Regions from separate parts of the Pseudomonas sp. CBS genome, predicted to be linked through region 4. Evidence: predicted binding sites of a transcription regulator. Region 4 holds the regulator's gene; each other region holds the start of a gene.
The links. The regulator sigma-54, encoded in region 4, starts transcription at its own class of promoters, with help from an activator protein. The targets are predictions, from matches to a motif close to ANTGGCATNNANNTTGCTNT.

Region 1: NVB75_RS11350 (circularly permuted type 2 ATP-grasp protein) is a predicted target of sigma-54. The motif match lies at 1,794-1,813, and genes of this name have one in related genera.
Region 2: flgB (flagellar basal body rod protein FlgB) is a predicted target of sigma-54. The motif match lies at 1,197-1,216, and genes of this name have one in related genera.
Region 3: NVB75_RS03715 (circularly permuted type 2 ATP-grasp protein) is a predicted target of sigma-54. The motif match lies at 2,383-2,402, and genes of this name have one in related genera.

What each region holds. Positions count from the first base shown of each region.
Region 1 is NZ_CP102929.1:2,548,750-2,552,378, forward strand. It holds gene NVB75_RS11345 (alpha-E domain-containing protein) at 1-348, opposite strand, end outside; gene NVB75_RS11350 (circularly permuted type 2 ATP-grasp protein) at 352-1,761, opposite strand; gene NVB75_RS11355 (ribonuclease E inhibitor RraB) at 2,199-2,540, opposite strand; gene NVB75_RS11360 (hypothetical protein) at 2,753-3,013, opposite strand; gene NVB75_RS11365 (START domain-containing protein) at 3,093-3,629, opposite strand, start outside.
Region 2 is NZ_CP102929.1:2,637,490-2,641,118, reverse strand. It holds gene NVB75_RS11835 (chemotaxis protein CheV) at 1-153, shown strand, start outside; gene cheR (protein-glutamate O-methyltransferase CheR) at 197-1,024, shown strand; gene flgB (flagellar basal body rod protein FlgB) at 1,260-1,667, shown strand; gene flgC (flagellar basal body rod protein FlgC) at 1,671-2,123, shown strand; gene flgD (flagellar hook assembly protein FlgD) at 2,140-2,868, shown strand; gene flgE (flagellar hook protein FlgE) at 2,900-3,629, shown strand, end outside.
Region 3 is NZ_CP102929.1:860,959-864,587, forward strand. It holds gene NVB75_RS03710 (alpha-E domain-containing protein) at 1-792, opposite strand, end outside; gene NVB75_RS03715 (circularly permuted type 2 ATP-grasp protein) at 795-2,204, opposite strand; gene NVB75_RS03720 (hypothetical protein) at 2,605-3,150, shown strand; gene NVB75_RS03725 (hypothetical protein) at 3,223-3,435, shown strand; gene NVB75_RS03730 (hypothetical protein) at 3,447-3,587, shown strand; gene NVB75_RS03735 (sodium:proton antiporter) at 3,591-3,629, opposite strand, start outside.
Region 4 is NZ_CP102929.1:3,310,792-3,314,420, reverse strand. It holds gene rapZ (RNase adapter RapZ) at 1-314, opposite strand, end outside; gene ptsN (PTS IIA-like nitrogen regulatory protein PtsN) at 317-781, opposite strand; gene hpf (ribosome hibernation-promoting factor, HPF/YfiA family) at 794-1,099, opposite strand; gene NVB75_RS15040 (RNA polymerase factor sigma-54) at 1,175-2,668, opposite strand; gene lptB (LPS export ABC transporter ATP-binding protein) at 2,853-3,578, opposite strand; gene lptA (lipopolysaccharide transport periplasmic protein LptA) at 3,578-3,629, opposite strand, start outside.

The sequences.
Region 1 (3,629 bases), 760 kb from region 4:
CCAGGTGGCGTTGATGTTTTCCCACATGTCGGCGGTAATTCGCCCACGTACCGCATGAGCACTAGCCCGAGCAGAACCCAGGCAGCTGTAAATGCTCGCCGGGTTGGCCGCATCCAGAGCGAAGAAGTGCAGCAGGCGCTCGGCGTGCAGCTCACCGTGACGCTCGCGGTAATCGTCGAGGGTACCGGTGATCAACAGTGGCATTGCCAGTTCATGCAGGCCGTCGCCGCGTCCGTCCTGAGGCATCAGCGACAGCGAATAACTGACGTCGAGCATCCGTGCAAGGTTTTCCGCACGCTCCAGATAGCGCGACATCCAATACAAATCCGAGGCAGTTCTACTCAACATATTTCAATCCTCGACCACCCAGGTGTCTTTGGTGCCGCCGCCCTGGGACGAGTTGACCACCAGCGAACCTTCCCGCAGTGCTACGCGTGTCAGGCCGCCGGGCACCACACGGGTTTCCTTGCCTTGCAGCACGAACGGGCGCAGGTCGATATGGCGTGGGGCGATGCCGTTTTCGACGAAGGTCGGGCACGTCGACAGGCACAGGGTTGGCTGCGCGATATAGGCGTGGGGCTTGGCCTTGATGCGTGCGCGGAAGGCTTCGATTTCCGCCGCCGAGGCGGCCGGGCCGACCAACATGCCGTAGCCACCGGAGCCCTGAGTTTCCTTCACCACCAGCTCCGGAAGGTTGGCCAGCACGTGGGACAGTTCACTGGGATTACGGCACTGGAACGTCGGAACATTCTTCAGGATCGGTTCTTCATCCAGGTAAAAACGGATCATCTCGGTAACGAAGGGGTACACCGACTTGTCATCCGCCACCCCGGTGCCGATGGCGTTCGCCAGCACCACATTGCCCGAGCGGTAAGCCGCCAGCAGGCCCGGCACGCCGAGCATGGAATCCGGGTTGAAGGCCAGCGGGTCGAGGAACGCGTCGTCGAGGCGGCGGTAAATGACATCCACCGCCTTGGGGCCGTCGGTGGTGCGCATGAACACGCGGTCATCGCGTACAAACAGATCGGCACCTTCCACCAATTCCACGCCCATTTCACGGGCCAGGAACGCATGCTCGAAGAACGCACTGTTAAAACGCCCCGGGGTGAGTACCACCACACTGGGGTTATCCAATGGGCTGGAGCTTTTCAGGGTGTCGAGCAGCAGGTTGGGGTAGTGATCGATGGGCGCGATGCGCTGGGCGGCGAACAGTTCGGGGAACAGGCGCATCATCATCTTGCGGTCTTCGAGCATGTAGCTGACACCGCTGGGGGTGCGCAGGTTGTCTTCGAGGACGTAGTAAGTACCGTCGCCATCGCGTACGAGGTCGACGCCGGAGATGTGGGAATAGATATCGCGGTGCAGGTCCAGGCCCTGCATCGCCAACTGGTATTGCTCGTTGGCCAGCACTTGCTCGGCAGGGATGATCCCGGCCTTGATGATCCGTTGTTCGTGGTACAGGTCGGCGAGAAACATGTTCAGCGCCTTGACCCGCTGAATGCAGCCGCGCTCGACGATCCGCCATTCGCTGGCCGGGATGCTGCGGGGAATCGTGTCGAAGGGAATCAGGCGCTCGGTGCCTTGCTCATCGCCGTACAGCGTGAAGGTGATACCGGCCCGGTGAAACAGCAAATCGGCCTCACGGCGGCGCTGGGCCAGCAGCTCGGCAGGCGTCTCGGCCAACCAGCGGGCGAACTCGCGGTAATGGGGGCGCACCTGCCCTGCCCCGTCGTACATCTCATCATAATAAGTGCGGATCATGCCGTACTCCTTGTCACCCGGACGCCAGAACCATCGCAAGGCCCGTGCCAGCGGCATAAACACTTAAGTATCAATCAGTTGGAGATAGGCGCAGGTCTCACCGCACCGTCCCGGTGCAGCAAATGCCCGCTGTCATGGGCGGCGCCTCATTGCAATGCAGGCCATGACTATCACCAGCATAGTCAGAGTTGATTTCACCGCGCGGCAAACCCTGCGGATAATCACCTCCATCGGCTGAACAGGACATGTCCTACAGCCTGAACCTTTGCTTGATGGGTAACGTGATACGGCATGTACCGATCGGTTCCCCTTCGCTCCGATCTTCCCTTTGGCCACCCTGCTCGGGTGGTTTTTTTTTGCGCCGGATTTTTCCTGCACCAGAAACAAAAACGGCCGACCCAAAGGTCAGCCGATACGCTGTGTTATTGCTCATGCCGCTACATGGGTAACCCACGCACCTCCTGTTTCACGCCCCAACCCTCGATGATCCCGCCCAAAGGCTCGACCACCGCCTCAAAGTCCTGCTCGAAGTCTCCTATGCCGTCGTAGGTGGCGAACATGATTTTGCTCAGTTCCAGGTACCAGGCGCCGTCATCCCGCGCGCTGACCTGGGCATTCAGGGATTCCCCACGAAACCGACCCGCAGCCCGGCGCGCACGTTCCTCATCCGGGAAAATGGCGTAGAACTCGATGGGGTGGAAACGTGAGAAGTCAAAGCCGCCCTCTTTCATGCGGCGCAACACGTTGGTGCTGATGTCTTCTTGATAGGCTGTGCTCATGAAACGTCCTCCTCAAACCGATGGATAGACTTTCCGTGCTTCCCAAGCCCGCGCTGTAACGGCGCGGGTGTTACGGCAATGACGTCGCCGCTGGGAGACAAGCATGTAGCTGACAAGACCAGACCTTAGCGATTCATTCGCTGATCTCGATTGCAGAGTAGCGCGAAGCTTTCAGCTCCACCAGAGTCTGTTTAAGGGCGTACAGGGAATGTTCAGGCGGCGGGGTCGACCTTGAGGTCTTTAATGCTGTTTTGATCTTTCAGGATCTTCACCGTGGGCTCGGCAACACGCCCTTCAAGATCGTTGAGATCCAATTCCTTCAGCACCGGAGACACGCGAGCGCGAACCAGGCGCGCAGCCTCTTCAAGGGTCGGTTTTTGCTCGCATTCGAATTGCTCGACTACCGACTCACCATGATCATCAGTGAAGGAAACGTTCCACTTTGGCATCAGAGCCTCCTCGATAAAACCCATGAGTGGGCTTACTTCTATCTGGACCTTGAGGGCTTGGAAATCGTTCCACTCAAGGCAGGAGGCACCTGATCAGCTGCAGTTACTTCTCAGCGTGTTCTTTCAGGGCTTTCAAGGTGTTGAACGGTGCGTCCACCACAAACTTGTTGGCCAACCACGACGGCACGCTGCCACCTGGCTCGGTGTGCACCTGGTAGGTCACTTCGGTCAGGTTGTCGCCTTTAGGCACCAGCTTCCAGTAACCGTCAACCTGGGCTACGCGCACATAGCCTTTGACTTCGGGCTGGTAGGTCGGCACTTCCAACAGCTTGCGGGTCACGCTGCCGTCGGCGGCCTTGGTGGTGGTGATTTCCAGGATCGAGTCACGGTCGGTGACCGGGAACGGGGCCTTGAACTGGGTGTAGGTCCAGCTCTTGTCACCTTCTTGCTTCAGCAGCTTTTGCGATTTGCATTCGTGGATCCAGGAACAGGCCCCCGCCACGTCTTCCTGCAACGCCTGGATCTTGGCCAGCGGCGCCTTGATGGTGGTCACACCGCGATAAGCCTTGTATTTGGAGCCGGCAATTTCACTCAACGACACTTTGATGCCGTCTTCATCCTTGGCAGTCTGCCAGTCTTC
Region 2 (3,629 bases), 670 kb from region 4:
AAACTACACATCATCCTGCATACTTCGTTGTCGGGTGTATTCAATCAGGCGATGGTCAAGAAGGTCGGTGCCGATGACTTCCTGGCCAAATTCCGCCCTGATGACCTGGCATCCCGGGTAGTCGACCGGATCAAGGCAGCAGATCACGGCTAGGGGCCTTTTCCCTGGCGGTCACACGATTTAAGAGGCGGTATCATTGTCTACGGGTAATTTGGATTTCGAACAGTTCCGGGTCTTCCTGGAAAAAGCCTGTGGCATATTGCTCGGTGAAAACAAGCAATACCTGGTATCCAGCCGTCTCAACAAACTGATGGAGCAGCAGGGCATCAAGTCCCTCGGGGAGTTGGTGCAACGGATCCAGGGCCAGCCGCGCAGCGGGCTCAAGGAGATGGTGGTCGATGCCATGACCACCAACGAAACCTTGTGGTTTCGCGATACCTATCCGTTTGAAGTGCTCAAGAACAAGGTGCTGCCTGAAGCGATCAAGGCCGCACCGGGCCAGCGCCTGCGCATCTGGTCGGCCGCCTGTTCGTCGGGGCAGGAACCGTATTCGATTTCGATGGCCATCGATGAGTTCGAGCGGACCAACATGGGCCAGTTGAAGGCCGGGGCGCAAATTGTGGCCACGGATTTGTCCGGCACCATGCTCACCAACTGCAAGACCGGTGAGTACGACAGCCTGGCACTGGGGCGCGGGTTGTCTCCGGAGCGCTTGCAGCGGTTCTTCGATCCTAAAGGCGCGGGACGCTGGGCGGTCAAGGCGCCGATCAAGAGCCGGGTGGAGTTTCGCTCGTTCAACCTGCTGGACAGTTATGCCAGCCTGGGCAAGTTCGACATGGTGTTTTGCCGCAACGTGCTGATCTACTTCTCGGCCGAGGTGAAGAAAGACATTCTGTTGCGCATCCACGGCACCCTCAAACGCGGTGGTTATCTGTTTCTGGGCGCTTCCGAGGCGTTGAACGGTTTGCCGGATCATTACCAGATGGTGCAGTGCAGCCCTGGGATCATTTACCAGGCCAAGTGATGAATGCTTGAACAAAAAAGGGAGGCCTGCACAGGCCTCCCTTTTTTTATGGCCGCAAAGCGGCAAGCCCTCATTGCCGCTTTACTGGCGTTTCGCGGAAACCCTTTGCCGCTTTTCTGGCATTGCCGCCGGCAATTGCCCCGCAAACCCTTGATTTACGGCGCTCCAGCAACTTGGCATGGCCCTTGCTAAATCCTAGTTACGAAAAGCAGGTCAGCCCCTATAGGTCTCCGCCATGAGCATCAGCTTCGATAAAGCGCTCGGTATCCACGAACAAGCCCTGGGCTTCCGCGCCCAGCGTGCCGAAGTCCTGGCTAACAACATCGCCAACGCCGACACCCCGAACTACAAGGCTCGGGATCTGGACTTCTCTGCCGTGCTCGCTGCACAGCAAGACAAGACCAAGAACGGCACCTTCGCCCTGAACATGACCAACAGCCGTCATATCGAAGCGCAAGGCCTGGGCAATGGTGACGAGTCGCTGCTGTATCGCACGCCGATGCAACCGTCGATCGACCAGAACACCGTGGACGCTCAGCTGGAGCAATCGGCCTACGCCGAGAACTCGGTGAACTTCCAGGCCAGCTTCACCCTGCTCAACAGCAAATTCAAAGGGCTGATGTCAGCCCTGCGTGGAGAATAAGCCATGTCCCTCGCCAGTGTTTTCAATATTGCCGGTAGTGGCATGAGCGCCCAGACCACGCGCCTCAACACCGTCGCCAGTAACATCGCCAACGCCGAGACCGTGTCCTCGAGCATTGACCAGACCTACCGTGCCCGGCACCCGGTGTTCGCCACCATGTTCCAGGGCGGCCAAGGCGGCCAGAGTGGTAGCGGCGATTCGCTGTTCCAGAACCAGGATGCCGCAGGCCAGGGCGTGCAGGTGCTCGGTGTGGTCGAAGACCAGAGCAACCTCGAAGCCCGCTACGAACCGAACCATCCCGCTGCGAACGAAAAAGGGTACGTGTACTACCCCAACGTCAACGTGGTCGAGGAAATGGCAGACATGATTTCCGCCAGCCGCTCGTTCCAGACCAACGCGGAAATGATGAACACCGCCAAAACCATGATGCAGAAGGTCCTGACCCTGGGTCAGTGATAAGGGGCGCCAAATAATGGCCATTGTTGATACCAGTTCGACGAACACGGCGGTCCAGGACCTTTTCAATTCCAAGGTCAAGACGGCGACAGATAACAGCAGCGTCGGCGATGCAGCCAAGTCGGCGACGGGCAACCAGTCGTTGGGCAAGGACGCGTTCCTGCAACTGCTGGTCACCCAGCTGAAAAACCAGAACCCGCTGTCGCCCCAGGACAACGGCGCGTTCGTGGCACAGCTGGCTCAGTTCAGCAGCCTGGAAGGCATCAACACCCTGAACGACTCGGTGAATGCGATCTCCAGCAACTTCAGCTCCTCGCAGGCACTGCAGGCGTCGTCGCTGGTGGGCCGCTCGGTGATCACCCAGACCGACAAGGCCATGGTCGACACGAGCAAGAGCATGACCGGTTCCGTGGCGGTGACGGCGGCGACGGGCAACGTCTCGGTCAAGATCACCGACAAGGACGGCAACGTCGTTCGTACCATCGACATGGGCGCCCAGAGTGCCGGCAATTCCAGCTTTGTCTGGGACGGCAAGAACGAGGCGGGCGAGACGGCGCCACCCGGCACCTACACCTTCAATGCCACTACCAAGAATGACAAGGGCGACTCGGTTGCCCTGCTCACCTCGCTGCCGGCAACGGTGACCAGCGTGACCCTGAGCCAGACCGGCGGCGAAATGCTGCTCAACCTGGCGGGCGGCATGGGCAGTATCAAGCTGTCGCAAATTCAGACTATCGGTACATAGAGCCGGCTAAATACGGCAAAAGGAGAGAACAATGTCTTTTAACATCGGCCTTAGCGGCCTCTATGCGGCCAACAAACAACTGGACGTGACCGGCAACAACATCGCCAACGTCGCGACCACCGGCTTCAAGTCGTCCCGTGCCGAATTCTCGGATATCTACGCGGCGTCCAAGCTGGGCACCGGCCAGAACAGCATCGGCAACGGCGTGAACCTGGCGGCAGTGTCCCAGCAGTTCACCCAGGGTGACGTCAACAACAGCGGCGGCACGCTGGACATGGCGATCCAGGGCGGCGGCTTCTTCGTGCAGAAAGGCAGCGACGGTTCGCTGGAGTACACCCGTAACGGTGCCTTCCGCGCCGACAAGGACGGCTACATCACCAACAACACCGGCACCTCGCGCCTGCAAGGCTACGCGGCGGACGCTGATGGCAACATCCAGAAGGGCGGCTTGACCGACCTTCAGCTCAACCTGTCGTACCTGCCGCCGAAGGCTTCGAGCAAGGTGGATTCCACCAGTAACCTGAACTCGTCCTCGCCGGTGATCGACCAGACCAAGACCCCGTTTGATCCGACCAAGTCGGAGACCTTTACCACTCAATACTCCACCACGCTCTACGATACCCAGGGCAACTCGCATCCGATGGTGCAGTACCTGGTGAAGACAGACTCCAACACCTGGAAGTCCTACACCCTGATCGATGGGCGCAACCCTGACGGTTCGCCGATCAGTGGCACCGGTACTGACGTGAAGGCGCCTGTTG
Region 3 (3,629 bases), 2.4 Mb from region 4:
ACGCCCATAGCTCCCCGGCAGGTCCGCCAGGATATGGCTCAACTCTTCAATACACGCATGCAGGGAGCGCGGTACATCGCTGCGTAACAGCAGCAACTCCGACACCGACCGCGCGTTCAACGCATTCGGGTACAGCTCGGTATACGCCTCGAACGACGACAACGCCCGCAGCAGCGCACTCCACTGGTAATACCCGCGTGCGGAAAGGTCGCTGACCTCTTCGGACTCTTCGCCAAACATCTCGTACCGCGCATCCAGCAGGCGCAACGTGTTATCCGCCCGCTCGACAAAGGTGCCGAGCCGGATAAACCGATATGCGTCATTGCGCATGATCGTCCCGGAGGTCGCCCCACGGAACAGGTGCGAGCGCTGCTTCACCCAGTCACAGAAGTGGCTGATGCCATGGCGCGCCAGGCCGCCGGCGGCGATGCTGCGCATTTCCAGCCAGGTGGCGTTGAGGTTTTCCCACATGTCGGCGGTGATCCGCCCGCGTACCGCGTGGGCATTACCTCGCGCCGCCCGCAGGCAGTTGTAGATGCTCGCCGGGTTTTCTTCGTCGAGGGCGAAGAAGTGCAACATGCGCTCGGCATCCAGCTGTTTGTGGCGTTCCAGGTAACTGTCCAGGGTGCCGCTGCTGAGCAGCGACATGGCCAGCTCGTCGAGCCCGTCACTGCGCCCGGCCTGGGGCATCAACGACAGCGAATAACTGACTTCGAGCATGCGGGCCAGGTTCTCGGCACGCTCCAGGTAACGGGACATCCAATACAGATCTGCGGCGGTTCTACTCAGCATATTCAGCCCTCCACCACCCAGGTGTCCTTGGTTCCGCCGCCTTGCGACGAGTTGACGATCAATGAGCCTTCGCGCAATGCCACGCGGGTCAAGCCACCGGGCACCAGGCGGGTTTCCTTGCCCGAGAGCACAAAGGGCCGCAGGTCGATATGTCGCGGCGCGATGCCGTTTTCGACAAAGGTCGGGCAGGTGGACAGGCTCAGGGTCGGTTGGGCGATGTAGGCGTGGGGACGGGCCTTGATGCGTTGCCGGAAGTCCTCGATTTCGGCTGCGCTGGAAGCAGGGCCCACCAGCATGCCGTAGCCGCCGGAGCCCTGGGTTTCCTTGACCACCAGTTCCGGCAGGTGGGCCAGCACGTGGGACAGTTCATCGGGCTTGCGGCACTGGAAGGTCGGCACGTTTTGCAGGATCGGCTCTTCATCCAGGTAGAACCGGATCATTTCCGGCACATAGGGGTAGATCGACTTGTCATCCGCCACGCCGGTGCCGATGGCATTCGCCAGCACCACATTGCCCGCGCAGTAGGCCGCGACCAGGCCGGGCACGCCGAGCATCGAGTCGGGGTTGAAGGCTTGCGGGTCGAGGAACGCGTCGTCGATACGCCGGTAGATCACATCAACGGCCTTCGGGCCATCGGTGGTGCGCATGAATACCTTGAGGTCGTGCACGAACAGGTCGGCGCCTTCCACCAGTTCCACGCCCATTTCCCGGGCCAGGAACGCATGTTCAAAAAACGCGCTGTTAAAGCGGCCCGGCGTCAGCACCACCACATTGGGGTTGTCCAGCCGGCTGGCGCTTTTCAGAGTCTTGAGCAGCAGGTTGGGGTAGTGGTCCACCGGGGCGATGCGTTGTTTGGCGAACACCTCGGGGAACAGGCGCATCATCATCTTGCGGTCTTCGAGCATGTAGCTCACGCCGCTGGGGGTGCGCAGGTTGTCTTCAAGCACGTAGTAGGTGCCGTCGCCGTCGCGTACAAGGTCGACCCCGGAGATGTGCGAGTAGATATCGCGGTGCAGGTCGAGGCCAACCATGGCCTTCTGGTAACCCTCGTTGCCGAGGACTTGCTCGGCGGGGATGATCCCGGCCTTGATGATGCGCTGGTCGTGGTAGATGTCGGCGAGGAACATGTTCAGCGCATTCACCCGCTGGATACAGCCGCGTTCGATGACGCTCCACTCACTGGCAGGGATGCTGCGGGGGATGATGTCGAAAGGGATCAGGCGCTCGGTGTCTTGCTCGTCGCCATACAGGGTGAAGGTGATGCCGGCACGGTGAAACAGCAGGTCGGCTTCACGGCGGCGCTGGGCCAGCAGTTCCGGCGGCGTATTGGCCAGCCAGCGGGAGAATTCCTGATAGTGCGCACGGCAAACGCCTTGTGCGTCATTCATTTCATCAAAGAAAGATCGAGCCATTCCAGTACCTTGTCAGTGCCCGGGGAAATGCTGATGGGTGGCACTGCCGCTTTAGAAAACGCATTTTTTTATGAGCCCGTGGCTGATGGTGCCAGCAGGCCTGGTCCTTACTTTCTTTTGGGGTGGGCTCTGGGTCGAGAGGTAACGATTGCTCCTGTATCCGGGCAGATGAATGGATAAAGCAATGCCTGTGCCGAAACCCCTGTAGGAGCGAGCCTGCTCGCGAAAAAACCGAGAACACCCCGTTCAGTCAGGATGCCAGCGGTATCGTTGACGCCTTTCGCGAGCAAGCTCGCTCCTACAGGGGGCGGGGCGTGCTCCAAATTGGCGCATTAACAAACTTGAACTTCGCGCCGGCCTGATTCTTCTAAAGGGTCTCAGTCCAGCACGGAGCACGGATGTGCCCAGAATCATTTCACCCGACACCCCGGAATCGAGCCTGACCGACCACAGCGAACACAACGCGAAGATTTTCGGTTCGCCCAAGGACCGTCTCGATTTCTACCGGCGCGAGATCCAGTACGAAACCAGCATCCTGGCCAACCGTACCGACGCCTACCTTACGGCGCAGTCGTTCCTGGTGATCGCCTTCGTTTCCGGCATGGGCAACCTCAACCCGGAATGGGGCAAGCTGTTCACCCTGGTGGTGCCGGTGTTCCTCGCGCTGCTGGGCATCCTCAGTTCCCTGAACGCCTGGCCGGGTATTCGGGCGGCCTACGACATCATTGATCACTGGCACTACAAGCAGAGCGAACTGCTGCGCAGCGAGCCGGTGATGGGCATGGCCTATGATGAGTCGCCGCTGTTTTCCGAGATGGAGTCGTCCCACAAGGGCTATCGCAAGTCGCTGTTGTTCTCGATGCGCGCGCCGTGGCTGTTCATGGTGTTCTGGGTAATCCTGGGGGCCTATGCGTTCTATATCCAGGTGGACAATCCCGGCTCATAAGCAATTGGAACTTCACCCACCCGCACAGGACCTTACCTTTACGCAGTCTGCGTTTTCCAACAGAGGTGAGCCATGAGCACAGACAACGACCCGCAAACCAGCAACCGTAACGATCCTGCCATCGACGGTGGCGAACCGGCGCCAGGCACCGCGGCCGACGCGCCGAAAGACCCGAAGCCTGCCAGCGACCCAAAGGCCAAGGAAAACGACTACAGTCCTGACTTCAAGCCCGAGCGCGAGCCCAAGCCTGAAACCGATGCCGATATCGATACCCAAGGCGGTTAGAGGAGACGGTCATGTCAGTTGAAATAGATGAAGACGATGAACTCAATGACCCGGGCAACGAAGACCCGGGTTCATTGATGGATGATGCCGAAGTACCGCTTAACGACCTGGATGATGCCGCCGACGTCGGCAATATCGAAAACCAGGAGTAGACGTCATTGTTGTGCCTGGGCACGTCGTTCATACCACACCAG
Region 4 (3,629 bases):
CGGGTTTCGGAGAAGCGCTTGAGCAGCGTCTCTTCATCGGCGTCCAGGTACAGCACATCGCAATGGATGTGCTTGGCCCGTACTTCTTCGAGCAGTTCCGGGAAACGAGTGAGGTGGCTGGGCAGGTTGCGGGCGTCGATCGAAACGGCGACCAGCGGTTGAGCCAGCTCGGTATGAATCAGTGCGCGTTCCGCCAGTTCAGGCAGCAGGCCAGCGGGCAGGTTATCGATGCAATAGAAGCCGTTGTCCTCAAGAACATTGAGGGCCGTGCTTTTACCTGAGCCGGAACGGCCGCTGACGATGATCAAACGCATGATTACTGCCCGTTTTGTTCATCCAGGACGACCTGGTAGAGCGCCTCATTGCTGGGGGCGCTGCGCAGTTTGTCGCGAACTTCTTTGCGGTCGAGCATGCTGGCGATCTGCCGAAGCAGTTCCAGGTGCGCATCGGTGGCGGCTTGGGGGACCAGCAGTACAAACAGCAGGTCAACCGGGGCGCCGTCGATGGCGTCGAAATCGATAGGGGCGTCCAGGTGCAGCAGGGCGCTGACTGGAGACTCACAGCCTTGCAGGCGGCAGTGAGGAATGGCGATGCCGTTGCCAAAGCCGGTTGAGCCGAGCTTTTCACGGGCGATCAGAGCCTCGTACACATCTTGCGTATCCATTTCGGGCACTTCGCGGCCGATCAGGTTGGCAATTTGTTCGAGGGCGCGCTTTTTACTGCCGCCCGGCACGTTCACGAGGGAACGGCCGGGGGTCAGGATGGTTTCAAGTCGGATCATGGGTGGGGAGTGTTAGCGGCCAGTGCCTTGAAGAAGGCTCTGCTGCTTTTCCTTATGCTTTTTAAGTTGGCGGTCAAGCTTGTCTGTGAGCAAGTCGATTGATGCATACATGTCTTCATGTTCGGCATTGGCGACCACTTCGCCACCAGGTATCTGAAGTGTCGCTTCGATTTTCTGCTGAAGCTTGTCGACCTTCATGATGACCTGCACGTTGGTGATCTTGTCGAAATGGCCCTCAAGCTTCTTCAGCTTCAGCTCGACGTATTCGCGCAATGGAGTGGTGACTTCTACATGGTGTCCACTGATGTTGACTTGCATACAGCTTCTCCTTCGTTGCCAGTGCATAAAGCGGCGGGTAGGAATACCCGCCACTGGAACGCTATGGCCCGCCCGTTACATCAAACGCTTACGCTCGCTGGAAGGCGCGATCCCAAGGGACTCGCGGTACTTGGCGACGGTTCGACGGGCGACCTGAATGCCTTGTGCCTCCAGTAAACCAGCGATCTTGCTGTCACTCAACGGCTTTTTCTGATTTTCCGCGGCAACCAGTTTTTTGATGATCGCGCGGATCGCCGTGGACGAGCATTCGCCGCCTTCGGAGGTGCTGACGTGGCTGGAGAAAAAGTATTTCAGCTCATAAATACCCCGTGGGGTATGCATGAATTTTTGCGTGGTCACCCGAGAAATCGTTGATTCGTGCATGCCCACCGCCTCGGCGATGTCGTGCAGTACCAGCGGCTTCATTGCTTCATCGCCGTATTCCAGGAAGCCGCGCTGGTGCTCGACGATCTGGGTGGCGACTTTCATCAGGGTTTCGTTGCGGCTTTGCAGGCTCTTGATGAACCAGCGGGCTTCCTGCAGTTGGTTACGCATGAAGGTGTTATCGGCGCTGGTGTCGGCGCGGCGCACAAAACCTGCGTATTGCGGATTGACCCGCAGGCGTGGCACCGATTCCTGGTTCAGCTCCACCAGCCACCGCTCATTGTCCTTGCGCACGATGACGTCGGGCACGACGTATTCGGCTTCGCTGGACTCGATCTGCGAGCCCGGGCGTGGGTTGAGGCTCTGCACCAGCTCGATGATCTGGCGCAGGTCATCTTCCTTGAGCTTCATGCGGCGCATCAGCTGGCTGTAGTCGCGGCTGCCCAGCAAATCGATGTAGTCGGTAACCAGGCGCTGCGCTTCGGCCAGCCAGGGGGTTTTGGCCGGCAATTGGCGCAGTTGCAGCAACAGGCACTCGCTGAGGGTGCGGGCGCCGATGCCGGCGGGCTCGAATTGCTGGATGCGGTGCAGGACGGCTTCGATTTCGTCCAGTTCGATGTCCAGTTCCGGATCGAAGGCCTCAAGGATCTCCTCAAGGGTCTCGTCCAGGTAGCCCTGGTTGTTGATGCAATCGATCAGGGTCACGGCGATCAGGCGATCGGTGTCGGACATCGGGGCCAGGTTCAGTTGCCAGAGCAAATGGCTCTGCAGGCTCTCGCCGGCGGACGTGCGGGTGGTGAAGTCCCACTCGTCATCATCATTGCTCGGCAGGCTGCTGGCGCTGGTCTGGTAGACGTCTTCCCAGGCCGTGTCCACGGGAAGCTCGTTGGGAATGCGTTCGTTCCATTCGCCTTCCTCAAGGTTATCCACCGTGGGGGCGGTTTCCTGGTAGGAGGGTTCCTGTACGTCGGGGTTGGGCTTTTGCTCGATGTTGTCGGCCAGCGGGTCTGCATTATCGAAGTCGTCGCCTTCTTCCTGGCGTTCGAGCATCGGATTGGACTCCAGGGCCTCCTGGATTTCCTGTTGCAGGTCCAGGGTCGACAATTGGAGCAGGCGGATGGCCTGTTGCAGCTGCGGTGTCATCGTCAGCTGCTGGCCCATTCTCAGGACTAGCGATGGTTTCATGGCAGGGGCTTAACACCTTATTCGCCGGCGCAATGCGCCATCCACGACAGGGCGCGTGAGCGCCAAACATAAGCAAATTATATGCCTGATATCGGGGGCTTTGCCTAGAGCGCGGTAACAATAAAAATACTGAGGTTTTTATTGACTACCGCGCTCCATGGCGAATGGCCTGATACCACCGTGTTTACAGGCGGAACTCGTGACCCAGATACACTTCCTTGACCAGTTCGTTGGCCAGGATAGTGGCGGAGTCACCTTCGGCAATCAGCTGTCCATCGTTCACGATATAGGCGGTTTCGCAGATATCGAGGGTCTCGCGGACGTTGTGGTCGGTGATCAATACACCGATGCCCTTGGCCTTGAGGTGATGGATGATCTGCTTGATGTCACCGACCGAGATCGGGTCGACACCGGCGAAGGGTTCGTCCAGCAGGATGAACTTCGGCGCAGTGGCCAGGGCGCGGGCGATTTCCACACGACGACGCTCGCCGCCGGAAAGGCTCATGCCGAGGTTGTCGCGAATGTGGTTGATGTGGAATTCCTGCAGCAGGCTTTCCAGCTCTTTCTTGCGCCCGGCACGGTCGAGTTCCTTGCGGGTCTCGAGGATGGCCATGATGTTGTCGGACACCGACAGCTTGCGAAAGATCGATGCTTCCTGGGGAAGATAGCCGATACCTGCCTGCGCACGACCGTGCATAGGCTGGTGGCTCACGTCCAGGTCGTCGATCAGGACGCGGCCTTGATCGGCCTGCACCAGACCGACGATCATGTAGAAGCAGGTGGTCTTGCCGGCACCGTTGGGGCCGAGCAAGCCGACGATCTGCCCGCTGTCGATCGACAGGCTGACGTCGCGCACGACCTGACGGCTTTTATAGGCCTTGGCCAGATGCTGGGCTTTCAGGGTTGCCATTAATTCGCCTTCTTCGCGTCAGGTTTCGGCGCCGGCTGGGCTGCGCCCGGT